Regions from separate parts of the Streptomyces sp. NPDC085937 genome, predicted to be linked through region 1. Evidence: riboswitches for the same ligand, from Rfam matches in the RefSeq annotation. Region 1 holds a riboswitch; the other holds the start of a gene.

Region 1 (14,316 bases):
TGCCGGCCGAGCGCGTGCCGGACGGCATCGACGGCATCCCCGAGCAGGCCCGGCCGCATCCGGAGGACGACCCCGCGGAGGGCGTCCTGCCGGGCGGCGGGCAGGGCGACGGCGCCGCGCGGGGCGCGTCCGCAGCCGGACCGGCCGCACCCGGCGGGGACGCCCCCGCCCGGGCCGAGCCGGTGGCGGGGGACGAGGCGAGCGCTCGGGGAAGGGCGACGGGCGGGACGATGAGCGAGCACGAGCGACAGGCCGAGGACCGGGCGGCGCCGCCGGCCACCGGCGCGCGGAGCACACCGGGCACGCACGCGCACCACGACCCGCACGACCGCAGCGGGGCGCGCGCCCTCTTCCTCGAACTGCGCGCACTGCAGGACGGCAGTCCGGAGTACGCGGAGCTGCGCAACCGGCTGGTGCGCATGCACCTGCCGCTCGTCGAACACCTGGCGCGCCGGTTCCGCAACCGCGGCGAGCCCCTGGACGACCTCACGCAGGTCGCCACCATCGGGCTGATCAAGTCCGTCGACCGTTTCGACCCGGACCGTGGCGTGGAGTTCTCCACCTACGCGACCCCGACCGTCGTCGGTGAGATCAAGCGGCACTTCCGCGACAAGGGCTGGGCGGTGCGTGTGCCGCGCCGGCTGCAGGAGCTGCGGCTGGCGCTCACCACGGCCACGGCCGAGCTGTCCCAGCTGCACGGCCGCTCCCCCACCGTGCACGAGCTGGCCGAGAAACTGGCCATCTCCGAGGAGGAGGTCCTGGAGGGCCTGGAGTCGGCGAACGCCTACTCCACGCTGTCCCTGGACGTCCCCGACACCGACGACGAGTCCCCGGCGGTCGCCGACACCCTCGGCGCCGAGGACGAGGCGCTGGAGGGCGTGGAGTACCGGGAGTCGCTCAAGCCGCTGCTGGAGGACCTCCCGCCACGCGAGAAGCGGATCCTGCTGCTGCGCTTCTTCGGCAACATGACCCAGTCGCAGATCGCGCAGGAGGTCGGCATCTCCCAGATGCACGTCTCCCGGCTGCTGGCCCGCACCCTGGCCCAGCTGCGGGAGAAGCTGCTCGTGGAGGAGTGAGCTGGCGACCGCCCGGCGGGAGACCGCCCGGCGCGCGACCGCTCGCGCCGAGCGCCCGCGACGAGCGCCCGCGGGCGCGTCACTTGGCGGCGTCGTCCGCGTTCCCGGGTCCGCGGATGCCGAGGGCCCGGGTCGTCTCGGCGTTGATCAGCAGCACCAGCGCGGTCACGGCCACCACGGCGAGCACGATCCCGGCGGGGATCGCCACCCCGTCGGACCGCAGCATGTTGTAGGCCACCGGCAGCGCCACGACCTGCGTGACGACGGCGGGCCCGCGGCTCCAGCCGCGCCGGGCCAGCAGGCCGCGCGCGGCCAGCAGCGGCAGCAGCGCCAGGACGATCAGCGTGACCCCGCCGGTGACGGCCTGCTGCCGGTCGTCCGGCTCCCCCATGAGCCCGAGGGCCAGCATCCACACCCCGCCGGCCACCAGCGCGAGGCCTTCCAGCGCGGCCAGGGCCGCCGCGTACGTCAGACGGCGCGGGCGGGTGCCGGCGTCGTCGGGGGCGGTGGTGGAGGTCTGCTCGCTGCTCACCCCTGCAGGGTAGCCCGCGCCGGGGAGCCGCCCCGTGTCGAGGTTCACGCCCCGCCCGGTCCGCGGGGTGGACCTCGGTCTGGGCCAGGTACCGCTCAGTAGGTACCCTGCACGTCATGCGTGCACTTCTCGTGGTCAACCCGGCGGCAACCACCACCAGTGCGCGCACGCGCGACGTGCTGATCCACGCGCTCGCCAGCGAGATGAAGCTGGAGGCGGTCACCACCGAGTACCGCGGTCACGCGCGCGACCTGGGACGGCAGGCGGCGGAGAGCGGCGAGGTCGACCTCGTCGTCGCCCTCGGCGGCGACGGCACGGTGAACGAGGTCGTCAACGGCCTGCTGCACGCGGGCCCCGATCCGGAGCACCTGCCCGGTCTCGCCGTGGTGCCCGGCGGCTCCACCAACGTCTTCGCCCGCGCCCTGGGGCTGCCGAACCAGCCCGTGGAGGCGACCGGCGTGCTGCTGGACGCCCTGCGCGAGGGCCGGGAGCGGACCGTGGGCCTGGGGCTGACCTCGGGCACGCCGGGCACGGAGGACGAGGCGGTGCCGGCCCGCTGGTTCACCTTCAACGCGGGCCTGGGCTTCGACGCGGGCGTGGTGGGCCGGGTGGAGCAGCAGCGGGAGCGGGGCCGGAAGTCGACCCACGCGCTGTACATGCGCCAGGTGGTGCGTCAGCTGCTGGGCGACCCGCACCGCCGGCGCGGGGTGATCACGCTGGAGCACCCGGGCGAGGACCCGGTCGAGGACCTGGTGCTGTCCATAGTCTCGAACACCTCGCCGTGGACGTTCCTCGGCAACCGCCCGATCTACGCGTCGCCCGAGGCGTCGTTCGACACGGGACTCGATCTCTTCGGTCTGAGCCGGATGTCCACCGCCGCGGTTGCCCGGTATGGCACCCAGTTGCTCACTTCGTCCCCGGAGCGCGGCCCGCGCGGCAGACACGCGGTGTCCCGGCACGACTTGACACGCTTCACCTTGCATTCGAAGGTGCCGCTGCCCCTTCAGATGGACGGTGACCACCTCGGGCTGCGAACCAGCGTGACGTTCACAGGCGTACGCCGTGCACTGCGTGTGATTGTGTGAGCAGAAAGGGCCAAAGTCCTTTCAGTCGAACGTTTAGGCCAGGGTCCACCCCATGGAAGTACGGCTGTGACCTAGTCGACACCGAAGAATCAAAAAAAACTTTTCGGAAGGGGTTGTATCCGCCGCCGAGGTTTGCGAGTCTCTTCTTGGCGATCGGGACGGCCCGCAACACCGGCCTCCACAGATCACCGGAACCCCTCTTCAAACCCAAGGACCACGCCAGGGAACCTGGCGGTCGGCCCTTCCCTTGTTGGGGGATTCGTGAAAGCGTTCACATTCACAAGCACTTGCAGTAATACCAAGGAGAGGTAGCAGCCATGGACTGGCGTCACAACGCCGTTTGCCGCGAGGAAGACCCCGAGCTCTTCTTCCCCATCGGCAACACCGGTCCCGCGCTGCTGCAGATCGAGGAAGCCAAGGCCGTCTGCCGCCGCTGCCCGGTGATCGAGCAGTGCCTGCAGTGGGCGCTCGAGTCCGGTCAGGACTCCGGCGTCTGGGGTGGTCTCAGCGAGGACGAGCGTCGCGCGATGAAGCGCCGCGCGGCCCGCAACCGGGCGCGTCAGGCCTCCGCCTGACGACCCCACCCCTGGTGACAGCCTGAGCTTGGCGGCGCGTGTGCGCCCGTCCGGAAGATTCCGTGGACGGCGCACACGCATCTCCCGCCCCGAGCCGCAGCGCGCGGTTCCCCCCGAAGCCCGACCCCGTTCGAGCAGGGGAACCCGAAGGAACGAGCATCAGCCCCGGACCCCGGTCCGGGGTCTTTTGCTGTCCGGGGTCATGCACGGCGGACCGGGCCCTGTGAGGGCCCGGAGATCACGCGTCTCCCTGGACGGGGATGTCGAGGATCACGCGGGTCCCCCGGTCCGGGGCCGGGACCATGTCGAAGGTGCCGCCCAACTCGCCCTCCACCAGCGTCCGTACGATCTGCAGGCCCAGGTTGCCCGCGGTGTGCGGGTCGAAGCCCTCGGGCAGGCCCACCCCGTCGTCCTGCACGGTGACCAGCAGGCGCGCCTCCCTGGACGTGCCGCCGCGGACCGCGGACACCTCGACGGTGCCGGTCTCGCCCTCCCGGAATCCGTGCTCCAGGGCGTTCTGCAGCACCTCGGTCAGCACCATCGACAGCGGTGTGGCGACCTCGGCGTCGAGTATGCCGAAGCGGCCCGAGCGCCGGCCGGTGACCTTGCCGGGCGAAATCTCGGCGACCATCGCGAGCACCCGGTCGGCGATCTCGTCGAACTCCACCCGCTCGTCCAGGTTCTGGGACAGCGTCTCATGGACGATGGCGATGGACCCCACCCGTCGCACGGCCTCCTCCAGCGCCGCCCGGCCGCGCTCGGAGCCGATCCGGCGGGCCTGGAGCCGCAGCAGCGCGGCCACCGTCTGGAGGTTGTTCTTCACCCGGTGGTGGATCTCCCGGATGGTCGCGTCCTTGGTGATCAACTCGCGTTCGCGGCGGCGCAGTTCGGTCACGTCACGGAGCAGCACCAGCGACCCGATGCGGGTGCCCTTCGGCTTGAGCGGGATCGCGCGGAACTGGATCACCCCGTCGCCGGACTCGATCTCGAACTCGCGGGGTGCCCAGCCGCTGGCGACCTTGGACAGCGCCTCGTCCACCGGCCCGCGTGAGGGCGCCAGTTCGGCGGTGGTCTGCCCGAGGTGATGGCCCACCAGGTCGGCGGCCAGGCCCAGGCGGTGGTAGGCGGACAGGGCGTTGGGGGACGCGTACTGCACCACACCGTCGGCGTCGAGCCGGATCAGCCCGTCGCCGACCCGCGGCGAGGCGTCCATCTCCAGCTGCTGGTTCGCGAACGGGAAGGAGCCGGCCGCGATCATCTGGGCCAGGTCCGAGGCGCTCTGCAGATAGGTGAGCTCCAGCCGGCTGGGGGTGCGCACGGTGAGGAGGTTGGTGTTGCGCGCGATGACGCCGAGGACCCGCCCCTCGCGCCGTACCGGGATGGACTCCACCCGGACGGGGACCTCCTCGCGCCACTCCGGGTCGCCCTCGCGCACGATGCGGCCCTCGTCCAGGGCCGCGTCCAGCATGGGCCGGCGGCCGCGCGGGACGAGGTGCCCGACCATGTCGTCCTGGTAGGAGGTGGGGCCGGTGTTGGGTCGCATCTGGGCGACGGAGACGTAGCGGGTGCCGTCGCGCGTGGGGACCCACAGGACCAGGTCCGCGAAGGAGAGGTCGGAGAGCAGTTGCCACTCCGAGACCAGCAGGTGGAGCCACTCGAGATCGGTGTCGTCGAGAGCGGTGTGCTGGCGTACGAGTTCGTTCATGGAGGGCACGTCAGCGAGCGTACCCGCGGGATCGTCCGGCCCGGAAACACCCGCGGGCCGCGGCGCCTGGGAGGGACCCTCAACCCTCCCGGCACCGCAGCCCGGAGCAATATCGGCCGTGGGGTGTGCGGTCCCGGTCGGCCGAAGGATGAGGAGCCGGGGCAGTCAGGGCAGAGAGCTCCGGATCCTCGGTCCGCCTTCCTGTGCGGGGAAGGCAGGCTTGTGTGTCCTGCTACGCATTGTGGACTAGACCACTGCCCCTGTAAATGCGTGGAACACCGTTCTTTTGTCGTCGCTCCGCGTCCACCCGGACGCAGACGCGTCCCCACCGCAGCCTAACCCGAGCGGGTGGCCCGCGGGGGCGGTCGGCGGCGGGAATTTCGGCGCGACCGCGCCCGACGGCCCGTTTCACCTCGGCCTGCGGGCCCCGCTCTGCTAGATTGAGATTGGTCTAAACCACATGGTCCCGCGCCCCGGGACCCGTCCCAGTCGAGTCCACCGGAAGATCGGCAGGCCCACCGTGGAAGTTGTCATCGTTGCGGACGCCAAGGCGGGAGGCGAGACCGTCGCCGAGGCCATGGCCCAGCTGCTGCGGCGCAAGCCCGACGCCCTGCTGGGCGTGGCCACGGGGTCCACGCCGCTGCCCGTCTACGAGGCGCTGGCGGCGAAGGTCCGCTCCGGTGCCACCGACATCTCCCGGGCGCGGGTTGCCCAGCTCGACGAGTACGTGGGGCTGCCGGCCGACCACCCCGAGTCCTACCGCTCGGTGCTGCGCCGCGAGGTCCTCGAGCCGCTCGGCATCCCGATGGAGTCCTTCCTCGGCCCGGACGGAACCGCCGAGGACGTGCAGGGCGCCTGCGAGCGCTACGACCGGGAGCTGGCCGAGGCCGGCGGCGTGGACCTGCAGCTGCTGGGGATCGGCACGGACGGGCACATCGGGTTCAACGAGCCGTGCTCCTCGCTCGCCTCGCGCACCCGGATCAAGACCCTGACCGAGCAGACCCGGGTGGACAACGCCCGCTTCTTCGACGGTGACATCGAGCAGGTGCCGCACCACGTCATCACCCAGGGCATCGGCACCATCCTGGAGGCCCGGCACCTGGTCCTGCTGGCCACCGGCGAGGGCAAGGCGGACGCGGTGGCCGCCACCGTCGAGGGACCGGTCGCGGCGGTGTGCCCGGCGTCCGCGCTTCAGCTGCACCCGCACGCCACCGTGGTCGTCGACGAGGCCGCCGCCTCCAAGCTGAAGCTCGCCGACTACTTCCGGCACACCTACGTCAACAAGCCGGAGTGGCAGGGACTCTGACCACCGCCCGTGGTCTGGACCAGCACCAGCCCCAGGGGTATACAAAAGGGATCACGGAGCGTACGGGGGGCAGCTCCCCGTCCCGAGCCGTGCCACGATGTCAGCCGTGGCCGACGGATCGTCGGCCGCTTCGGCAGCCGGAGCCGGGAAGGCAGAGCATGAGCACCGACGTCAGCAGTGCGGAGAACGAGGGTGGGACCGCGGTCCGTACGGCGCGTGTGCCTAAGTACTACCGGCTCAAGAAACACCTGCTCGACATGACCGAGACGGCGCCTCCCGGCACCCCGGTCCCGCCCGAGCGCACCCTGGCCGCCGAGTTCGACACCTCGCGCACCACCGTGCGCCAGGCGCTGCAGGAACTGGTGGTCGAGGGGCGTCTGGAGCGCATCCAGGGCAAGGGCACCTTCGTCGCCAAGCCCAAGGTGTCCCAGGCGCTCCAGCTGACCTCGTACACCGAGGACATGCGCGCCCAGGGCCTGGAGCCGACGTCGCAGCTGCTCGACCTCGGGTACATCACCGCCGACGACCGGCTCGCCGGCCTGCTGGACATCACGGCCGGCGGACGGGTGCTGCGCATCGAGCGGCTGCGCATGGCCAACGGCGAGCCGATGGCCATCGAGACCACCCACCTCAGCGCCAAGCGCTTCCCCGCGCTGCGCCGCAGTCTGACCAAGTACACGTCCCTCTACACCGCCCTCGCCGAGGTGTACGACGTCCATCTCGCGGAGGCGGAGGAGACGATCGAGACGTCCCTGGCCACCCCGCGCGAGGCGGGCCTGCTCGGCACCGACGTCGGTCTGCCGATGCTGATGCTGTCGCGGCACTCGCTCGACCGGGGCGGGCAGCCGGTGGAGTGGGTGCGTTCGGTGTACCGGGGCGACCGGTACAAGTTCGTCGCGCGCCTCAAGCGCCCCCAGGACTGAGACGGGCAGCCGGCCTCCGACGTCACCGCAAAACCCGACAGACCGGGTGGTTGACAGGATTTTCGTTGCTGTTGCCTCTCGGTTGGGCGGCTGCTGAGTACCGCCCCTCCAACGGGGGGTTACGACCGCCCCGCCCCCTCACCTACATTGCCGCGAGCCAACGTCGGCGATCAGTGAGGGGACGGGAGCCGTCTGATGTCACAAGCCCCAGAAACAACACGAGAGCCGGTGGTGACGCCCGTACGCGTCGTCATCGGCCTCTGTCTCGTCGCACCGTTCGTGGCCATGCTGTGGGTCGGGTCCTACGCCAAGACCGACCCGGCCTTCATCGGTATCCCGTTCTTCTACTGGTACCAGATGGCCTGGGTGCTGATCTCGACCGCGCTGACGATGATCGCGTACAAGCTCTGGCAGCGTGACCAGCGCGGTCGCTCGGCCGCGAAGGGCGGTGCGGAGCAGTGAACGACGGCGTGAACGGCGTGGCACTCGCCGTCTTCATCTTCTTCTTCGTGCTCGTCACCGTGATGGGCTTCCTGGCCGCCCGCTGGCGCAAGGCGGCCAACGAGCACACCCTCGACGAATGGGGCCTGGGAGGGCGGTCGTTCGGCACCTGGGTCACCTGGTTCCTGCTGGGCGGCGACCTGTACACCGCGTACACCTTCGTGGCCGTCCCGGCGGCGATCTACGCGGCGGGCGCGGCCGGCTTCTTCGCGGTGCCGTACACGATCCTGGTGTATCCGCTGATCTTCACCTTCCTGCCCCGGCTGTGGTCGGTGTCGCACAAGCACGGCTACGTGACGACCTCGGACTTCGTGCGCGGCCGGTTCGGCTCGAAGGGCCTGTCGCTGGCCGTCGCGGTCACCGGCATCCTGGCGACGATGCCGTACATCGCGCTGCAACTGGTCGGCATCCAGGCCGTGCTGGACGTGATGGGCGTCGGCGGCGGCGAGAACACCAACTGGTTCGTCAAGGACCTGCCGCTGCTCCTCGCCTTCGGTGTGCTGGCCGCGTACACCTACTCGTCGGGGCTGCGGGCGCCCGCCCTGATCGCGTTCGTCAAGGACACGCTGATCTACATCGTGATCGCGGTGGCGATCATCTACATCCCGATCAAGCTGGGCGGGTTCGACGAGATCTTCGCCTCCGCGCAGGAGGCGTACAGCGAGACCAACCCGGCCACCGGTGCCCCGCGCGGCGCCCTGGTGCCGGGCGAGGCGGGCCAGTGGACGTACGCCACGCTGGCGCTGGGCTCGGCGCTCGCGCTGTTCATGTACCCGCACTCGATCACGGCGACGCTGTCCTCGCGCAGCCGTGAGGTGATCCGCCGCAACACCACGATCCTGCCGCTGTACTCGCTGATGCTGGGCCTGCTGGCGCTGCTCGGGTTCATGGCGATCGCGGCCGGGGTGAAGGTGCAGAACGGCCAGCTGGCCATCCCGCAGCTGTTCGAGAACATGTTCCCGGACTGGTTCGCCGGTGTGGCCTTCGCGGCGATCGGCATCGGCGCGCTGGTGCCGGCGGCGATCATGTCGATCGCGGCGGCGAACCTGTTCACCCGCAACATCTACAAGGACTTCATCAAGCCGGACGCGACCCCGAAGCAGGAGACCGCCGTCTCCAAGGTCGTGTCGCTGCTGGTGAAGGTGGGCGCGCTGGTCTTCGTGCTGACCATGGACAAGACGGTCGCCATCAACTTCCAGTTGCTGGGCGGCATCTGGATCCTGCAGACCTTCCCGGCGCTGGTGGGCGGCCTGTTCACCCGCTGGTTCCACCGCTGGGCGCTGATCGGCGGCTGGGCGGTCGGCATGATCTACGGCACGGTCGCCGCGTACGGGGTGGCCTCGCCGACCCAGAAGCACTTCGGCGGTTCGGCGAAGGAGATCCCGGGGATCGGCGAGATCGGCTACATCGGTCTCACCGCCTTCGTGATCAACGTGGTGGTCACGGTGGTGCTCACGTTCGTCATGCGGGCGTTCAAGGCGCCGGAGGGCGTCGACGAGACCGAGCCGCAGGACTACACGGCGGACGCGGGCGACCCCGGCGTCCAGACCGAGCTCCCGCCGGCCACGGCGGGCAGCACGCACTGACGCCGCGGGTGCACAGGGCAGCGGGCCGCCGGTGGAAAACCGGCGGCCCGCTGTCGTCCCCGTACGGCAGACTCCCCGCATGGACATCGTCATCCGGCCGGTGACGCCCGGCGAGTACGCGGACCTCGGTGAGATCACCGCGCAGGCCTATCTGCAGGACGGCCTGCTGGACTTCGGGGAGAGCGACGCCTACCTCGGTGAGCTCAGGGACGTGGCGAAGCGGGCGGCCGCCGCCGAGGTCCTGGTCGCGGTGGAGCACGGCACACTGTTGGGCGGGGTGACCTTCGTGCCGGGGCCCGGACCGATGGCGGACATAGCGCGGTCGGACGAGGCGGAGATCCGGATGCTGGCGGTGGCCGCGTCCGGCCGGGGGCGGGGCGCCGGGGAGGCCCTGGTGCGCGCCTGCGTCGAGCGGGCACGGGCGATCGAGGGCCGCGCCCGGGTCGTGCTGTCGACCCAGCGCACCATGCGCGCCGCCCACCGCGTCTACGAACGGCTGGGCTTCATTCGCACCCCGGAGCGGGACTGGAACCCGCTGCCGGAGCTGGACGACATCATGCTCCTGACCTACGAGCTGACACTCTGACCGCGAGCCGACACAACATATGGGGTTGCTGGCGGCACCCGGCACAAGATGTATGCTCATGCTCGCTGTCGCCGCAGGGGAATCCGGTGCGAATCCGGAACTGTCCCGCAACGGTGTACCCCTGCCTGCCCACGGGCGCGCACGGGAGTCAGTCCGAGGACCTGCCGACAGTGCGCCCGGCCCGACCGGTCCGGGTGCCCTGACGTCCGGGCCTCGCGGAATGGGCCGGTGGACGCGACGCCGCGTGCGTTCGTGTGCTGCCCCCTGCGCTCTTCGAGGCCCCCGTGCCGAGCGAGGGAGAGCCCCACGTGACCATCGCGCCAGCCGATCCGGCTTCAGCGACCCGCGTGACCGAGGAGGGCGACGGCCCCGGGGCCGCGCTGCTGCGGACCCTGACCGAGCTGACCGCCGACCTGCCCGACGCCGACCCCGGCCGGGTCGCCGCGGCCGCGCTGCGCGGCCGGTCCGCCGCCGCCGACGAAGCGGAGCTGCGGGAACTGGCCACCGAGGCGGCGGCCGGCCTGATCTCCGAGGACCCCGCCTACTCCCGGCTCGCCGCCCGGCTGCTGACCCTCGGCATCCGCGCCGAGGCCGCCTCGCAGGGCGTCACCTCCTTCACCGGGTCGGTCGCCGCCGGGCACCGGGAAGGACTGATCGGCGACCGGACCGCGGCCCTGGTCCGGCTGCACGCCACGCGCCTCGACGCCCTGGTCGACACCGCGGCCGACGACCGCTTCGGTTACTTCGGGCTGCGCACCCTGCACAGCCGCTACCTGCTGCGCCACCCCGTCACCCGCAAGGTCGTCGAGACGCCCCAGCACTTCCTGCTCCGGGTGGCCTGCGGACTCGCCGAGGACGACAGCGAGCGGGCGCTGGAGGAGGTCGCCGCCCTGTACGGGCTGATGAGCCGGCTGGACTACCTGCCCTCCTCCCCCACGCTGTTCAACTCCGGCACCCGCCACCCGCAGATGTCGTCCTGTTACCTCCTCGACTCCCCCAAGGACGAGCTGGACTCCCTCTACGACCGCTACCACCAGGTCGCCCGTCTTTCGAAGCACGCCGGCGGCATCGGCCTGTCCTTCTCCCGCGTCCGCGCCCGGGGCTCGCTGATCCGCGGCACCAACGGGCACTCCAACGGCATCGTCCCGTTCCTGAAGACGCTGGACGCCTCGGTCGCCGCCGTGAACCAGGGCGGCCGGCGCAAGGGCGCCGCCGCCGTCTACGTGGAGACCTGGCACGCGGACGTCGAGGAGTTCCTGGAGCTGCGCGACAACACCGGTGAGGACGCCCGCCGTACGCACAACCTGAACCTGGCGCACTGGGTCCCGGACGAGTTCATGCGCCGGGTCGACGCCGACGCCCAGTGGTCGCTGTTCTCCCCCGTCGACGTGCCCGAGCTGGTCGACCTGTGGGGCGAGGAGTTCGACGGGGCCTACCGCGCCGCCGAGGCGAAGGGCCTGGCCCGCAGGACGCTCCCGGCCCGCGAGCTGTACGGCCGGATGATGCGCACCCTGGCGCAGACCGGCAACGGCTGGATGACCTTCAAGGACACCGCCAACCGCACCGCCAACCAGACCGCCGAGCCCGGCCACGTGGTCCACTCCTCGAACCTGTGCACGGAGATCCTGGAGGTGACCGACGACGGGGAGACGGCGGTCTGCAACCTGGGGTCGGTCAACCTCGCGGCCTTCGCCGGCCCGGACGGCATGGACTGGGAGCGCCTGGACGCGGCCGTCCGCACCGCGGTGACGTTCCTGGACCGTGTGGTCGACATCAACTTCTACCCGACCGAGCAGGCGGCCCGGTCCAACTCCCGCTGGCGCCCCGTCGGTCTGGGCGTGATGGGGCTGCAGGACGTCTTCTTCCGGATGCGCATGCCGTTCGACTCCCCCGAGGCGAAGGCGCTCTCCACCCGGATCGCCGAGCGGATCATGCTCGCCGCGTACGAGACGTCCGCCGGGCTGGCCGAGCGGCACGGCCCGCTGCCGGCCTGGGAGAAGACCCGTACCGCCCGGGGCGTGCTGCACCCCGACCACTACGGTGTCGAACTCACCTGGCCGGAGCGCTGGGAGGCGCTGCGCGGCCGGATCGCGGCCACCGGCATGCGCAACGCGCTGCTGCTGGCCGTCGCGCCGACCGCCACCATCGCGTCCATCGCGGGCGTGTACGAGTGCATCGAGCCGCAGGTGTCCAACCTGTTCAAGCGCGAGACGCTGTCCGGGGAGTTCCTCCAGGTCAACTCGTACCTGGTGGAGGACCTCAAGCGGCTCGGCGTGTGGGACGCGCGCACCCGGGAGGCGCTGCGTGAGGCGGGCGGCTCGGTGCAGCACTTCGCCTGGATCCCGGAGGACGTCCGGCGGCTGTACCGCACGGCCTGGGAGATCCCGCAGCGCGGCCTGATCGACATGGCCGCCGCGCGCACCCCGTTCCTGGACCAGGCGCAGTCGCTGAACCTGTTCCTGGAGACGCCGACCATCGGCAAGCTCTCCTCGATGTACGCCTACGCCTGGAAGCAGGGGCTGAAGACCACCTACTACCTGCGCTCCCGCCCGGCGACCCGGATCGCCCGGGCGGCCCGCGCCGCCGTCCCCGTCCCCGTCCAGCAGCCGGCCGATCCCGAGGCCGTCGCCTGCTCCCTCGAGAACCCCGAATCCTGTGAGGCCTGCCAGTGACCACCAGCGTGACGAAGAACCTGCTCGACCCCGGCTTCGAACTCACCCTGCGCCCCATGCGCTACCCCGACTTCTACGAGCGCTACCGGGACGCGATCAAGAACACCTGGCACGTCGAGGAGGTGGACCTGCATTCGGACGTCGCCGACCTGGCGAAGCTGACCCCCGAGGAGCAGCATCTGATCGGCCGGCTCGTGGCGTTCTTCGCGACCGGCGACTCGATCGTGGCGAACAACCTGGTGCTCACGCTGTACAAGCACATCAACTCGCCCGAGGCGCGGCTGTACCTGTCGCGGCAGCTGTTCGAGGAGGCCGTGCACGTCCAGTTCTACCTGACGCTGCTGGACACCTATCTGCCCGATCCGGACGACCGGGCGGCGGCCTTCGCGGCCGTGGAGAACATCCCGTCCATCCGGGAGAAGGCCGAGTTCTGCTTCCGGTGGATGGACTCGGTGGAGAAGATCGACCGGCTGGAGTCGCGGGCGGACCGGCGCCGCTTCCTGCTCAACCTGATCTGCTTCGCCGCGTGCATCGAGGGCCTGTTCTTCTACGGCGCCTTCGCCTACGTCTACTGGTTCCGCAGCCGGGGTCTGCTGCACGGGCTGGCGACCGGAACCAACTGGGTGTTCCGCGACGAGACCATGCACATGTCGTTCGCGTTCGACGTGGTGGACACCGTGCGCAAGGAGGAGCCGGAGCTGTTCGACGAGGAGCTCGGCCGGCAGGTCACCGACATGCTGCGCGAGGCGGTCGAGGCGGAACTGCAGTTCGCGCGGGACCTGTGCGGCGACGGGCTGCCGGGCATGAACACCGCGTCGATGCGGGAGTATCTGGAGTGCGTCGCGGACCAGCGGCTGGTGCGGCTGGGCTTCGCGCCGGTGTACGGGTCGGAGAACCCGTTCTCCTTCATGGAGCTGCAGGGCGTCCAGGAGCTGACCAACTTCTTCGAGCGCCGTCCGTCCGCGTACCAGGTCGCCGTGGAGGGCACGGTCGACCTGGACGAGGACTTCTAGCGCTCGGGCGCCGGGTCCGTCTCACGCCGCGCGTGCGTGGCGGCGGGAGGCGGCCCGGTGCTCCGGGCGGGACGCGGCCGGCGCGTCGGGCGGCTCGGTGACGGGGGCCGCCTGGGCCCGGCGGATCTGCCGGTCGATGCGGCGGTCGCGCAGGATGCCGATCACGGCGGGCGCGGTCATCAGGACGAACAGGCCGAGAACGGCCACCATCGAGATCAGTGCTTCCATCTGCGTCGTGTTCATGTACACCACTGTCGCGCCGGACACTCCTGACCGGCAGTGGCAGGACTGCCGTACACCCTCGATTTACTGCCAAGCGTGCGGCACACTGAAGGCATGCTCCGGAATGTGGCGGCCGTCCTGCTCGACGGCGTGAACCCCTTCGAACTCGGCGTGGTCTGCGAGGTGTTCGGCATCGACCGCAGCGACGACGGGCTGCCGGCCTACGACTTCGCCGTCGCCTCGGCGGACGGGCCGTCGGTGCGGGCCAGTACCGGCTTCTCGCTCCAGGTCGAGCACGGTCTGGAACGTCTGGAGACGGCGGACCTGATCACCGTGCCGGCCGGTGCCTCCTACGTGACGCGGGAGTTCCCTCCCGACCTGCTGGACTCCCTGCGCCGGGCCGTGGACCGGGGCGCCCGGGTGCTGAGCGTGTGCTCGGGGGTGTTCGTGCTGGCCGCCGCCGGACTGCTGGAGGGCCGCCGCGCCGCCGTCCACTGGAAGCACGCGGAGGAACTGGGCCGCAGGCACCCTCAC
Region 2 (14,316 bases), on a different contig from region 1:
GCAGCAGGTGGCGTACCGTCACGCGCCACCGGGACGCGCCACCGGAGACGGCCGCGTCGACGAACGGCCGGGACCGCAGCGACAGCACCTCCGCCCGGACGATGCGCGCGGTGGACAGCCAGTGGGTCAGTGCGACGGAGACCACCACCGGCCAGACGCCCGGCCGGAACATGGCCACGATGAAGATGCCGAGCAGCAGATGCGGCACGGAGGACAGGGTGTCGACCAGGCGCATGACCGCGCGGTCGGCCCAGCCGCCCAGGGCGCCGGCGGTGGCGCCGACGGCCGTACCGATGACGGTGGCGGTCAGGGCGGCCACCACGCCCACCAGCAGCGAGACGCGCAGGCCGTAGACGCAGCGCAGCAGCAGGTCGCGCCCCACGTCGTCGGTGCCGAACGGGTGCGACCAGCTGGGTGGCTGGAGCTTGGCGGCCAGGTCGACCGCCTGCTGGTCGAGCTGGGTCAGCGGCGGCACGAGCAGCACGGCGAGCACCGTCACGGCGACCAGCACGCCGGAGACCCGCAGCCGCAGGAGGTGCGTGGAGCGGCGTGCGGTCCCGTGCGCGCGCCACGCGGGGGCGGCAGCCCGTTTCACGTCCGCCGTGTCGACGTCGGTCGTCACATCTCCTCCAGCTTCACCCTCGGGTCGATCAGCCCGTAGAGCAGGTCGGCCAGCAGGTTGCCGGCGAGGACGGCGGCGGTGGCGAGGGTGGTGAGGGCGGCCAGCAGCGGGAAGTCGACGGCTGTGGCCGCCTCGACGGTCGCCGAGGCGATCCCGGGCCAGCTGAAGACGGTCTCCACCAGCAGGGCGCCGGTGATGAGTTCCGGCACGCGGGAGCCGATGAGCGTCAGCACCGGCAGCAGTCCGGAGCGCAGGGCGTGGCCGAGCAGCACCGTGCGTTCACTCAGGCCGCGGGCCCTGGCCCCGCGCACGGGGTCCTCCGCGAGGGCGTCGCCGACGCCTTGGCGGACGTACAGCGTGAACCAGGGCAGTTGGGAGAGGGCGAGCACGCCGGCGGGGAGGATCAGGTGCTGGACCAGCCCGCCGAACGTGACCACATCGCTGCCGGTGTCGGTGAGGCCCCCGGCCGGGAGGACGTCGAGCCGCAGGGCGAACAGCCAGACGGCGAGCAGCGCGATCCAGAAGACCGGAGCGGCCTCCAGGGTGTACGCGAGCGAGGTGACCGCGCGGTCGACGAGGGAGCCGGGGCGGCGGGCGGCGAGCACCCCGAGCACCGTGCCGAGCAGCACGGCGGCCGCGAACGCGACGGCGCACAACAGGGTGGACCACAGCAGGCGTTCGCCGATCACCTCGGCCACCGGCTGACGCATGACGGTGGACCGGCCGAGGTCGCCGCCGACGGCGGAGGTGAGCCAGTCCCACCAGTGCGCGGTGAACGGCCGGTCCACGCCCAGGTTGTCCCGCAGCCGGTCCAGGGTCTCCTGGTCGGCGCCGAGCGCGGCGGTGCCCGCGTACGCCTTGACGGGGTCGAAGGGGGAGGCGGCGGCGACGGCGAACACGCCGAAGGTGACGACGCCGAGCACCGGTACGGCGTACAGGGCGCGGCGGGCGGTGAGCCGTGCCATCGCTTGCCAGGGGGCGTGGGTCATGGCGCGGGCTGCCAGTCCTCGACGTTCCACCAGGGGCCGGCGGCGAAGCCGTGCTCGTGGGGTTCGGTCTGGGTGGTGAGGCCCTTCCAGCGGTCGGCGAGTACGTACATGTGGTCGATGTGGGTGAGGAAGGTGTAGCCGGGGTCCTTCATCAGGGCGCGCTGCAGGTCGTCGTAGGCGGCCTTGCGGGCCTCGGGGTCCTGGGTGCGGCGGCCGGTCTCCAGGGCCCGGTCCACGGCCGGGTTGTCGTAGCGGGCCATGTTGTTGAAGCCGTCGCCGGCGAGGGAGGAGTGCAGCAGGGTGTAGAGGCCGAAGTCCGGGTCGCCGACGCTGCCGAAGCCGGCGAGGACGGCGTCGTGGTTCATGCGGGGTTCGATGACCTCCCAGGTGGCGCTCTGCACCCGCACGTCGATGCCGGCCTTCTTGGCGTCGGAGGCGTAGGCGAGGGCGTGGTCCTGTCGGACCTTGTCGCCGGAGGGGTAGTACAGGGTGAAGCGGGCGGGGCGGCCGTCCTTGGCACGGACGCCGTCGTTGCCTTCCTTCCAGCCTGCCGCGTCGAGGATGCGCCCGGCCTCGGCGAGGTCCCGGAACCGCTCGACGTCCTGGGCGAACCAGGGGTCGTCGACGGGCAGCGGGCCGTAGGCGGGGCGTCCGGCGCCGTCGAGGATCTTGTCGACCATGGCCTGCCGGTCGACGGCCAGGTCGAGGGCGCGGCGGATCGCGGTGTCGCCGGTGACGGGGTTGCCGGTGGGAAGGCTGACCGCGCGGAAGTCGTACGAGGTCGCCCGGTACGTCTTCCTGTCGTCGTCGCTCTTGAAGGTGGCGGCGAGGTTGGGCGGGAGGACCGCGCCGTCGAGGTCGCCGGAGCGCAGACGGGTGGCGCGGACGTCGTCGTCGGCGACGATCGCCATGGTGAGCTTCTTCACCTTCGGTGCGCCGCCCCAGTAGTGCGGGTTGGCCTTGAAGGTGAGCTTCTCGCCCTTGCGCCAGTCGACGAGGACGTACGGTCCGGTGCCGACCGGCTCGGTGTTGAAGGCGCCGGTGTTGGGGTCCTGCTTCCCGGCGACGTGCTCGGGGACGACCGGCAGCACCGTGCGGGCGGCGAAGGGCGCGTAGGGGTGGTGCAGGGTGAAGACGACCGTGTCGTCGCCCACCGCACGGACGTCCTTGACCGCGGCCAGTTCGCTCTTGGCGGTGTTGTTGGTGGCGTCGTCGAGCACCGTGCGGTACGTGAAGACGACGTCCCGCGCGGTCAGCGGCTCGCCGTCGCTGAACTCCACGCCCTGGCGCAGGGTGTAGGTGTACGTGCGGCCCCCGTCAGTGATCTTGGGGAGCGCCTTGGCCAGCGCCGGCTCGAGGTTCATGCCGGCGTCGCGGGCGAGGAGTCCGTCGAAGATCTTCGAGTTGCCGTCCTTGCCGTAACCGAGCAGCGGGCTCAGGGTGTCGGGCTCGGTGGACACCCCGATCACGACGGACCCGTCGGCCGCCCCACCGTCCGCGCCGCCACTGCCGGGCGCCGAGCAGGCCGTGGCCACCGCGGCCGTCGCCAGTACCGCGGCGGCTCCCCGTATGCGTCGGGTCGTCATCGAACCTCACATCCCTGTTGGCCGGACGTCCAGCCCGGCCCTCGTGCCCATGACCATGACCATGACCCCGGATCTACTGCCCGCAAGTCGTTGTTGCATATTAGTTGCAGCAAGACCCTGCCCAGGACGGCGGCCCCCTATCCCCCGGATCCTGACGCGGGCCCCCCGCGACCCGAACGCGCAGGTGTGCGCCGGGTCGCGAGCTGCCGGGCGCCGTCCGCGCGCCCCCGTCGCCGCTTGTCACCGGGCCACGCCGGGGACTACTGTCGCCACGCCTTGGTGACGGGAAATCGGTGCGATACCGGTGCGGCCCTCGCCACTGTGATCGGGAAGTCCGGCTCCGGCCCTCGCGGGCAGCCACTGGGTCCTTCGGGACCCGGGAAGGCGGAGCACGGGCGGTGGTACCCGTCAGCCAGGAGACCGGCCAAGGCGCGTCAACCATCCACGAGGTGCTGGAGAGGGTCTGCTGAGCCATGCACATTGCCGAGGGTTTTCTGCCTCCGGCGCACGCGGTCGCCTGGGGCGTCGCGTCGGCGCCGTTCGTCGTCCACGGAGCCCGGTCGCTCATCCGTGAAGTGAGAGCTCATCCCGAGAGCACACTGCTGCTGGGCGCGTCGGGCGCCTTCACGTTCGTCCTGTCCGCGCTGAAACTCCCGTCGGTGACCGGGAGTTGCTCCCACCCCACCGGTACGGGGCTGGGTGCGATCCTGTTCCGGCCACCCGTCATGGCGGTGCTCGGGACCATCACCCTGCTGTTCCAGGCGCTGCTGCTCGCGCACGGCGGGCTGACCACCCTGGGCGCCAACGTCTTCTCCATGGCGATCGTCGGACCGTGGGCGGGGTACGCCGTCTACCGGCTGCTGCGCCGGTACGACGTGCCGCTGATGGGCGCGGTGTTCTGCGGGGCGTTCGTCGCCGACCTGTCGACGTACTGCGTGACGAGCGTGCAGCTGGCGCTCGCCTTTCCGGACCCCGGCAGCGGATTCCTGGGCGCGCTGGGCAAGTTCGGGTCCATCTTCGCGGTCACGCAGATCCCGCTCGCGGTGAGCGAGGGGCTGCTGACCGTGCTGGTGATGCGTCTGCTGGTGCAGTCGAGCAAGGGCGAGCTGACCCGGCTCGGGGTGCTGGTCACCTCGGTCGCCGGGCGTCGCGAGCGGGCGGAGTCCGCCGCGTCGGCGGAGTCGGCGACGTCGGCGGAGGTGGTGGGCCGATGAGCCGCAACACGAGGATCAACACCCTGCTCCTGCTGCTCGTCGCCACGCTCGCCGTGATCCCGCTGGCGCTCGGGCTCGGCGACCACAAGGAGGAGCCGTTCGCCGGGGCGGACGGGGAGGCGGAGACCGCGATCACCGAGCTCCACCCGGACTACGAGCCGTGGTTCTCACCGCTGTACGAACCGCCTTCCGGCGAGATCGAGTCGGCGCTGTTCGCCCTCCAGGCGGCACTCGGCGCGGGCGTCCTGGCCTACTACTTCGGGTTGCGCCGCGGGCGCCGGCAGGGCGAGGCGCGGGCACGTGAGCTGACCACGGCGGACGCGGGTGCGGGTGTCTCAGGCACGGGTACGGGTGCGGGTGCCGCAGGTACGGGTGCGGGTGCCTCAGGTACGGGTGCCGGCACAGGTACGGGCACGGACGCCGCGGGTCCCGGCGCGGGTGTGCCTACCGGCGCCGGTGACGGACGGGACTGACGTTCCGTGCTGCCGATCGACGCGGCGGCGCACAGCAGCCGCTGGCGCCGCCGTCATCCGGTGGACAAGGCCGTTCTCGGCCTCGGTCTCACCGTGCTCGCGATCTCGCTCCCGCCCTGGCCGGGCGCGGCCCTGGTGCTGGTCACCGCGCTCGGGCTGCTGCTCGGCCCGGCGGGCGTGCCGGCGCGGCGGCTGTGGCGCGCGTACCGGGTGCCGCTGGGCTTCTGCGTCACCGGGGCGCTCACCCTGCTGGTGCAGGTGGGCGGCCCGGACGGTTTCGTCTCCCTGGCCGGCAACGGGCCCGTGCGCGCCGGGGAGTTGCTGCTGCGTACCTCGGCCGCCTCGCTGGGCGTGCTGCTGTTCGCGTTCACCACGCCGATGTCGGACCTGCTGCCCCGGCTGGTGCGCGCCGGGGTGCCCGCGCCGCTCGTGGACGTGGCGCTGGTGACGTACCGGATGAGCTTCCTGCTGCTGGACTCGGTGCGCCGGGTGCACGCGGCGCAGGCGGCCCGGCTCGGGCACACCACCCGGGCGGCGACCTGGCGTTCGCTCGGCGGGCTCGGCGCGACCGCGTTCGTACGGTCCTTCGACCGGGCGGCGCGGCTGCAGACCGGGCTCGCGGGGCGCGGCTACGACGGCACCCTGCGCGTCCTGGTGCCCGAGGCCCGTGTCTCCGCGCGGTTCACGGCGGCGAGCGGGGCGCTCCTGGCGGCGCTGGCCGTCCTCACTTTCGTACTGGAAAGGCCCCTGTCGTGAGCGAGTCGGTGCTGGTGGCCCTGCGGGGCGTGTCGTTCGCGTACGAGGAGGGCCCGCCGGTGTTCACCGGGCTGGACTTCGAGGTGCGCGAGGGCCGGGCGCTGGCCCTGCTGGGGCGCAACGGCAGCGGCAAGACGACGCTGATGCGCCTGCTGAGCGGCGGACTCCGGCCGGAGAGCGGGGAGTTGAGCGTGTCGGGGCGGGTGGTGCGGCACGACCGGAAGGGGCTGACGACGCTGCGCACCACCGTGCAGTTGGTGGTGCAGGACCCCGACGACCAGTTGTTCGCCGCGTCCGTGGCGCAGGACGTGTCGTTCGGCCCGCTGAACCTGGGGCTGCCCGAGACGGAGGTGCGCGCGCGGGTGGCGGAGGCGCTGGCCGCGCTGGACATCACCGCGCTCGCCGACCGGCCCACGCACCTGCTCTCCTACGGGCAGCGCAAGCGGACGGCGATCGCGGGCGCGGTCGCCATGCGGCCCCGGGTGCTGATCCTGGACGAGCCGACGGCGGGGCTCGACCCCGACGGCCAGGAACGCCTGCTCGCCACCCTGGACGGGCTGCGGGCCGACGGCACGACCGTCGTGATGGCCACCCACGACGTGGACCTCGCCCTGCGCTGGGCCGACGACGCGGCGCTGCTCACCCCGTCCGGCGTCCACACCGGCCCCGTCGCCGAGACGCTGGCGCGCCGGGACCTGCTCACGGCGGCGGGGCTCCGTCTGCCGTGGGGTGTGGCAGCCGGGCTCTTCCTGCGGGCGCACGGGCCGGGGGCGGGCAAGGGTCCCGGTCCCCGCACCCCGGAGGAACTGGCGGCGATGGCCGCCGAGTCGACTCGGCACGCGTCCGACGCCGGCACCTGACAGGACCCCGGCCGGTCCTGTTCAGCGGTGCCTGTCGACGACGGCACGGACGACGGCGGCGACCTCCTCGCGGTCGGTGGGCCGCGGGTCGACCGAGTTGTGGATGGAGAATCCCTCGACCAGCGCGTCCAGGGCCCGAGCGGTGAGCGGGTCGAAGTGCCTGGCCAGGGAAGCCCGGCTGGTCTCCATCCAGGAGCGCATGACGGCGCGCACCTCGGGATGGCGGGTGGCGAAGGCGTAGAGCTCGTAGCTGAGCAGGAGGTTGCGGTCGGTCCCCCAGACCTTGCCGCAGATGATCTCGACGACCGCCTCCTCGGCCTCCCGGCCGGTCCGCGCGGCCTCGAGAAGTGCGCCGTAGCGCGTGGAGACGGTCTCCGCGAGCCGGGTGAAAGCGGCGGTCAGCAGGTGCTGCATGTCGTCGAAGTAGTAGGTGAGTGACCCGAGGGGCACGCCGGCCGCCTCCGCGATCTTACGGAAGGTCACCTTGATGGCGCCGTGCTCCGCGATGACGTCGAGCGTGGCGTCGAGGATGCGTTCGCGGCGCCGAGGGTCGTTGGGGCCACGTGTGCTGCCTGTCATCGCCGTTGTCCGCCTTGTCTTCTCGGTCACCGCACCGATGTGTACATTTGTTCATACTCGGTGGGTGAAGCGGGATCGTCACCTGCCTCCCCCTCATCTTCTCCAACACCGGCGGAGCCCCTCCTTGACCGACCATGCCGTGCGCCGGCGCCGCCGGGCGCTGTACCTCTTCTTCTTCCTCAACGGCATCGCCATGTCCTCGTGGATCACGCGCACCCCGGACGTCCGTGACCGTCTGGGTGTGTCCACGGGTCAGATGGGGCTGGTGCTGTTCGGGCTGTCCGTCGGCTCCATGGCCGGCATCCTGTGTTCCGGGCGTTTCGTGTCCCGATTCGGGACCAGGCCCGTGACAGCGCTCGGCACACTGTTCGTCGTCGCGAGCGTGGTCGTCGTGGGCGGGGGCACCGCCCTCGCCTCCGCGCTCCTGGTCGCCGCGGGGCTGTGCCTGTTCGGCCTGGGGGTCGGTGCGGGCGAGGTGGCGATCAATGTGGACGGCGCCGACGTCGAACGGATCACCGGCAGGCCCGTTCTGCCCACGCTGCACGGATGCTTCAGCCTGGGCACCGTCGTCGGCGGCCTGGCCGGCATGGCGGCCACCGCGGCGGCGTTGCCCGCCCACTGGCACCTCCTGGCGGTGGCCGCGGTGACGGCCGCGATGTTCGGGTACGCCATCGGCGGCGTCCCCGCCGGAACCGGGGTTCGTGCCGCGGTGCCCGCTTCGGACTCCGTGCGGCCCTCGGGCCCGCAGGTGTGGAAGGACCGGCGGCTGCTGATGATCGGGGCCATCGTCCTGGCCATGGCTCTCGCCGAGGGCGCCGCCAACGACTGGCTGCCGCTGCTGATGGTCGACGGTCACGGTCTCGACGCCGCCGTCGGCTCGCTGGTCTTCGTGGGGTTCGCCGCGGCCATGACCCTGGGACGCTTCGGCGGCGCGTTCTTCCTCAGCCGGTACAGCCGGGCGACCGTGGTACGGGCCAGCGCGGTCTCCGGAGCCGTCGGTCTGTGCCTGGTCATCTTCTCCGACAACGCCGTCGTGGCCGCGGCCGCCGTCCTGTTCTGGGGGCTGGGCGCGTCCCTGGGCTTTCCGGTGGCCCTGTCGGCGGCCGGCGACTCGGGGCCCGACGAGACCGCCCGCGTCGGCCTCGTGGCGACGATCGGCTACATCGCGTTCCTGGTGGGGCCGCCCACTCTCGGCTTCCTGGGCGATCACTACGGACTGCGCCCGGCGATGGTGGTGGTCCTGGCGTTCGTCGCCGCGGCCGTCCTCGTGGCCCCGGCCGCCGGCACCCGCACGTCCCGACACCGCGAAGCCGATGCCGGCGCCGATGCCTCCGGCGAACTTGCCGTGTGATAAAGCCCGGCGCCCTGTCCCGCCGTTCGCGCTGTTCCCCGCGCCCCTTGAGGGGCGCGGGGAACAGCGCACATGTGAGTCCGAGAGACGGAACCGGTCAGCAGCCGCCGCAGTTGTAGTACGTGACGTCCCAGTGGTTGCCCTCGTCGGCGTAGACGTTGCCCGAGCCGGAGCGCCACTGCGGGGCCCCGTCGCCGCGCACGCCGATGTAGGTGAACGTGTTCTTCACGTAGTTCGAGACGCAGGTGGTCTTGCCGAAGTCGAGCTTGTAGCCGTTCCAGTGCGAGTACGTGCCGGAGGCGTGCCCGGTCTCGGTGCCGCCGGTGATGTTCAGGGCGCAGCCGGTGGCCCGCTTGAGGGTCTGGGCGCCCTGGGCCGTGGCCAGGTTGAGCTGGTCGAACGACGTACAGGTGGAGACGTTGCGGTTCGAGCAGCCTCCGGACGACGACCACGTGATGCCGGCCTGGCTGAACATGGAGGTCGCGGTCGCGTGGCTGATCTTGGTGACGGCGGCGGCCTCGCCCGCGGTACCCATGACGGCGGCGCCCGGGGCGACGACGAGGGCGAGGGCGGTCAGGACCGAGCGGAGCTTCGGGGCCTTGAGGGTCTTCATATGGGGGGACCTTCCTGCTGGGGGCCATGGTGCGTGAGGGGACGGCTGTGCAGGCGGAACAGACCGATGATGCCCGTGGTCTACGCGCGTCCGCCAGAGGACAAAACGGAATGCCGGCGCCGAGGGGGCGCGCCGGCACCGTCTGCCTGGCGGCCGTCCACCCCGCTGACCCTCATGGGTCAACGAGGTGGTGTGCGGCGGCGGTTCAGACGGCCGAGCGGAAGGCGGGCAGGTAGCCGCCGGACTGGCCGACGGCCTTCGGGTGGTAGGAGTTGCCGATCGGGATGGTCACGCTGTGCAGCCAGGCGTCGCCCGAGCAGATCTCGTGTCCGCTGAACTCGTCGACCACGCTGGAGTAGGCGAACCCGGCGTTGGCCGCCCGTTTGGCGATCACCCCGTTCAGCACGTCACCGGCGCTGTTGATCGCGGAGCGCTCGGTCTCGGTCAGGCCCACGATGCAGCTGCCCGACAGCTTGTAGAAGCGCGGGTATCCGAGGACGACCACGCGTGCCTGCGGGGAGCGGGAGCGGATGCCGGAGTACAGCGAGTCCAGCTTGCCCGGGAGGGTGTTCTGCATCTGCGAGACCGCGGTGTTGACCCGGGAGACGCAGGTCGCCTCGCTCTGCAGCACGCAGGTCTGCATGACGTCCGCGAAGCCGACGTCGTTGCCGCCCGCGGTGACACTCACGAGGGTCGTGGCGGAGGACAGGGCGCTGAGCTGGGTGGAGGCCACACTTGTCGTCGTCGCGCCGGAGCAGGCGACGAACTTGAACGAGGCCGGGGCGTTGGCGTTCTTCCAGAGCTGGGGGTAGGCGACGGTGCTGCGCTTGCAGTCGCCGCTCTCGGAGGTGTAGCTGCCGGCGCCCACGCCGGAGGAGTAGGAGTCGCCGAGCGCCACGTAGTTGTGGCCGGCGGCAGCGGCGGGCTGGGCGAGGCCGAGTACGGTCGCCACACCCAGGACGAGGGTGGCGAGAGTTGTTCCCAGTGAACGCGTTGACACGTGTATCCGCCCTTCACGACGAATCTCGCGACGGTAGTTGAGGGAGCAACAGGTGTTGTAGCAGGCCGGAATACCGCCCGGTAACTACCGGTCGAAAAGTCTTCCATAATGACCCGAATACTGATTTCGCCGAGCCGGCTCCGCGCGTAGATAAACGTGCATCAGGCCATGTTCACGTCAACTTGATGGCGTGAAACCGATGCCAGGTCACGCCTCGGCGCGGCCCGGCATCGGTGTCCTCGGCCGACCGCGTTCAGCCGTCGTCCCCCTGCCGGGGCCGCCCTGCCAGGAGGTGGCGGGGGTCCGCGGCGCGGGTGATCGCCGACTCGACCGCCGCGATGCGGTCGCCGAGGAGGGCGAGGGCGGCCACCGCGCGGCCGAGGGCGTCGTCGTCCGGGCCGCCCAGGGTGAGGGTGCGGACATGGGCCGCCTTCACCTCCGCCCAGCGCGCCGCCTGTGGGGGTGTGAGCGTGCCGCGCAGTTCGGCGAGCTTCAGCAGGTTCGCCTCGGCGCCCGTGGTGAGGGTCTGGGCCTCGGCCGTGTAGTGGTCCTCGATGACGGCGGACAGCTCGGCGTCGTTCATCACGGGCTGGATCCGCTGCGCGATCTTGTTCATGTTGCGGTAGGAGCCCTGGAGCAGGAACGGCGGCTCGGTGCGGGCGTCGTCGGACCGGGCGGCGGAGGCGATGTACGTCGCGTTCACCGCGAGGACCGTGCGGCGGGCCGTGAGCAGATGGCGCAACACCGCCAGGACACGGTCGAGTTCGGTGGGCGCGTACGGGTGGAGCAGCCGGTCCGGACGGGCCGTCGGGTCGTCGGAGGCGAGCCGGATGAGCAGGTCCAGGTCGGCGCGGTCACGTCCGGCGAGCGGGGCGAGGACCGGGTTCGCGGTGAGGGCGTTCTCCACGAAGCTGAGCGCGAAGACGTCCTCCTTGCCGGTGAGGACGTCACCGAGGTTCCACACGTCGGCCCGGTTGGCCAGCATGTCGGGGACCCGGAAGACCTCGCCGGACTCGGTGTAGGGGTTGCCGGCCATGCACACCGCGAACCGCTTGCCGCGCAGGTCGTAGGTGCGCGGCTCGCCCTGCCACACGCCCTCCACTCGGCGGGTGGCGTCGCACAACGGGATGAACTTCTGGAGCAGTTCGGGCGAGGTGTGCTGGATGTCGTCCAGGTACAGCAGGGTGTTGCTGCCCGCCGCCAGAGCGAAGTTGATCTTCTCGACCTCCTGGCGTGCGGTGGCGTTCGGCGCCTCGGCCGGGTCGAGCGAGGTGACGCCGTGACCGAGCGCGGGGCCGCTGATCCGCACCAGCACCAGGCCGAGCCGGTGGGCGACGTACTCCATGAGCGTCGTCTTGCCGTAGCCGGGCGGGGACAGCAGGAGCAGCAGTCCGCCGGTGCCGGTGCGGGCGGACTCGCCCGTGGTGCCGAGCTGCTTGGCGAGGCTGTCACCGATCAGCGGCAGGTAGACCTCGTCGACCAGGCGGTTGCGGACGAAGGACGCCATCACGCGCGGCCGGTGGTCGTCCAGGCGCAGCCGCGCGCGTTCGGTGGTGACGAGGTCGGCGCGGCGGCGCTGGAAGGCGCGGAAGGCGGGCACCTCGCGCGCCCGGAAGGCGTCGGTACGGGCGAGGAACTCGTCCAGACGCAGGGTGAGGCGGCGGTCGGTGATGCGCGGGTGGGTGGAGACCAGGCCCTCGACGGTGACGGTGAGGACCGCGTCCGACTCGTGCCGGGGCTGGTCCGGGCACAGCTCCGCGGCGACGGCCTCCGCGAGGTCGTCCGCGTCCACCCGGTCGCCGGTGGCCTCGGTGTACGCGGTCAGCCACGCCTCGACCAGCTGGCGGCGCGCGGTGAGGTCGCCGAGGGCGGTGAGGTCCTCGTCGTACGCCGCGCCGGCGACCGTGCGGCGGAACTTGTCGAGGAGGGTGCGCGCACGGGCGCTGATCACGAACCCCTCGGGTCCGGTGGTGAGTTCGTCGAAGAGGTACGCGGCGCACGCCTCCGGGCGGACGGGCGCGTCCGGGGCCCGCTCCCCCACCGCGCGGGCGAGTTCGTCCCGCAGGGCGTCCAGCGCGGGCGGCGCGCCGAAGGCGTCCCGGACCCGGGCCAGTGAGCGGGAGCGGGTCGTCCAGTCGGCGCGCTCCTGCTCCGTCGTGCCGTGCGCCCAGAACAGCAGGGCGTGCGCGCGGGCGGCGGAGGCGTGACGCAGGGTGCCGGCGCCGTCGTACAGCGGGAGCAGGGCGGTGAGGATCGCGGTGGCGTCGTGGTCGTGGACACCCCGCTCGTAGCCCTCGTCGTACGCCTCCTCGGCGGCCGTGCGGACCAGCGCGGGGAGGTCGTCGGCGCCGGCGAGGACGTCCGGGCCGTGTACGTGCAGCAGCCGGGCGGCGAGGTGCTCGGCGCGGGCGACCCGCGGCGACTCGGACGGCAGGTGCCGGTCCCACAGCGGGCGGTCGGCGAGCAGGGCCGGGTCGGTGACGGGGGCGCGGTAGTCGGTGCCGGTGAGGGCGAGGGCGAGGCCGTCGTCGTGCGGGACGACGGTGAGGTCGAAGGGCTGCGTGGAGACGGCGAAGCGGTGGGTGCCGAGGCGGAGGGTGCGGCCGCCGTCGGCGTAGAGGTCGGTGCGGTCGCGCAGGGCGCGGGCGGCCTCCTCGCGGGCGGACCGCAGCTTGCCGTCGAGTTCCTCGGCGCGCACCCGGTCGCCGAGGGCGCGCAGGTCGTCGGCGCTGCGGCGGACCTTGGCGACCAGCGGGTCGGAGGCGAAGTAGGTGCTCACCGCGTCCGTGTCGGCGAGCGCGGCGCTGCGGCGGGCGATCGTCTCCAGCACCCGCTCGGCGGCGGAGGCGAGCTGTCCGGCACGGCGGGCGCGGGCGTCGGTGAGGCTCTGCTTGCGGGCGGAGAACGCGTCGTGGACCTCGGTCCGTCTGTCGGCGAGTTCGCCGAGGACGTCGTCGAACTCGACGAACCGCGACTCCAGTTCCTCGAGCTGGGCGAGGACCCGGGCCAACTGGTCGTCGCAGGCGTCCGGGTCACCGGCGGCGGCGAGGGCCCCGGTCACGGTCTGGCCGAGCAGGGTCAGCTCGGCGGCGAACCCGGCGCGCGCCTCCCGGTCGAGCAGGCCCCGGCGGCGGGTGTCGAGGGTGGCGCGGGCACGGTTGACGCCGCCCATGGCGTCGGCGACGCGCTCCAGGACGCCGGTGCGGACGGTGGCGTCGGCGATGTCGAGCCCGGCGACCACCTCGGTGACCGTGCGCAGTCCGTCGGCGAGTTCGTCGAGCCGGGCGGTGAGCGGGGCGGCCTGGGCGGTGGTGGTGACCGCGTCGATGTCTGCGTGCAGCCGCTCCAGATCCTCGTGGTGAGCGGCGAAGGCGTCCGTGCGGGCCAGGAAGGCGACGGCGCGCTGCCCGAAGGAGGCGAGGTCGTCGTCGGCCTCGGCGGCCAGCGCGTCGATGCGCTCGTGGTCCGCGTACCGCATCTCCTTCAGGGTGAGCAGGTGGCCCTGGGCGTGGCGGAGTTCGGTGAGGCCGCGCACCCAGGCGGCGGCCTCGCGGGGCTGTTCGCCGCGCAGCCGGCGCACCACGGACGCGATCCGCCCGGCCGCCTCGTCGAGTGCCTCGGCGGCCCGGCGGGTGAGGTCGGTGACGGTCTCGAACTCGGCGAGCACCTGCTCGGCGGTGGCGCGCACCTCCTCCATGGGGCCGCGCAGGTCGCCGACCTCGGGGTCGCCGAGCCAGTGGTGGGTGTCCAGGGCGCGCACACAGGCGGCGGCGAGGGTCGCGTAGATCCCGGCGGTGGGGGTGGTCTCGGCGGCGGAGCGGGCCAGGGACAGGCAGTCGGAGATGCCGCGGACGAGGTCGGCGTTGCCCACCCGGGCCAGTGGTCCCTCGCCGGCCGGCTGCGCGGCCGCGTGGGTGTCGGAGAGGTAGGGCGAGTCCCACAACTGCACCGGGTGCACGCGGGCGGGTTCGTCGCCCTCGGGGCGCAGCAGGGCGAGGTGCCCGTCGTCGAAGAGGGCCCAGCCGTGGCAGGCCATCGGGGTGGCGACGGCCTCGCGGATCTGGTTGTAGGAGAGCAGCAGGGCGCGTCCGCGTCCGGGCGCGTGGAAGGCGTACAGCACGTCCTCGCCGTACGGGGAGCGCACCTCCCGCTCGAACTCCATGCCCCCGGTGTCGAGTTCGTAGGTCTTGTGGCTGCCGGCGGCGAGGCAGTAGCCGCCGGGGAAGACGATGCCCTGGTCCTCGGGCAGCCGGCGGCAGCCCTGCCCGATGCC

Evidence for each region. A riboswitch is a leader RNA that binds a small molecule or an ion and turns the genes downstream of it on or off. The one in region 1 is predicted to bind cobalamin.
Region 2: linked by a shared signal. The riboswitch ahead of ACIF8S_RS01185 (energy-coupling factor ABC transporter permease) and the one ahead of ACIF8S_RS26780 (ribonucleoside-diphosphate reductase subunit alpha) in region 1 are both predicted to bind cobalamin.

What each region holds. Positions count from the first base shown of each region.
Region 1 covers NZ_JBITSH010000015.1:640-14,955, reverse strand. Annotated here, with positions in the region: gene ACIF8S_RS26830 (RNA polymerase sigma factor SigF) at 1-1,076, shown strand, start outside; gene ACIF8S_RS26825 (hypothetical protein) at 1,156-1,608, opposite strand; gene ACIF8S_RS26820 (diacylglycerol/lipid kinase family protein) at 1,725-2,693, shown strand; gene ACIF8S_RS26815 (WhiB family transcriptional regulator) at 3,011-3,268, shown strand; gene ACIF8S_RS26810 (PAS domain-containing sensor histidine kinase) at 3,507-4,973, opposite strand; gene nagB (glucosamine-6-phosphate deaminase) at 5,494-6,279, shown strand; gene ACIF8S_RS26800 (GntR family transcriptional regulator) at 6,438-7,202, shown strand; gene ACIF8S_RS26795 (DUF3311 domain-containing protein) at 7,398-7,664, shown strand; gene mctP (monocarboxylate uptake permease MctP) at 7,661-9,289, shown strand; gene ACIF8S_RS26785 (GNAT family N-acetyltransferase) at 9,369-9,875, shown strand; cobalamin riboswitch at 9,888-10,059, shown strand; gene ACIF8S_RS26780 (ribonucleoside-diphosphate reductase subunit alpha) at 10,184-12,547, shown strand; gene ACIF8S_RS26775 (ribonucleotide-diphosphate reductase subunit beta) at 12,604-13,560, shown strand; gene ACIF8S_RS26770 (hypothetical protein) at 13,582-13,803, opposite strand; partial or broken gene ACIF8S_RS26765 (GlxA family transcriptional regulator) at 13,897-14,316, shown strand, end outside.
Region 2 covers NZ_JBITSH010000001.1:272,455-286,770, reverse strand. Annotated here, with positions in the region: gene ACIF8S_RS01200 (ABC transporter permease) at 1-622, opposite strand, end outside; gene ACIF8S_RS01195 (ABC transporter permease) at 619-1,587, opposite strand; gene ACIF8S_RS01190 (ABC transporter substrate-binding protein) at 1,608-3,197, opposite strand; cobalamin riboswitch at 3,458-3,641, shown strand; gene ACIF8S_RS01185 (energy-coupling factor ABC transporter permease) at 3,671-4,411, shown strand; gene ACIF8S_RS01180 (energy-coupling factor ABC transporter substrate-binding protein) at 4,408-4,884, shown strand; gene cbiQ (cobalt ECF transporter T component CbiQ) at 4,891-5,640, shown strand; gene ACIF8S_RS01170 (energy-coupling factor ABC transporter ATP-binding protein) at 5,637-6,500, shown strand; gene ACIF8S_RS01165 (TetR/AcrR family transcriptional regulator) at 6,522-7,079, opposite strand; gene ACIF8S_RS01160 (MFS transporter) at 6,988-8,430, shown strand; gene ACIF8S_RS01155 (hypothetical protein) at 8,528-9,043, opposite strand; gene ACIF8S_RS01150 (SGNH/GDSL hydrolase family protein) at 9,249-10,043, opposite strand; gene ACIF8S_RS01145 (DNA repair ATPase) at 10,297-14,316, opposite strand, start outside.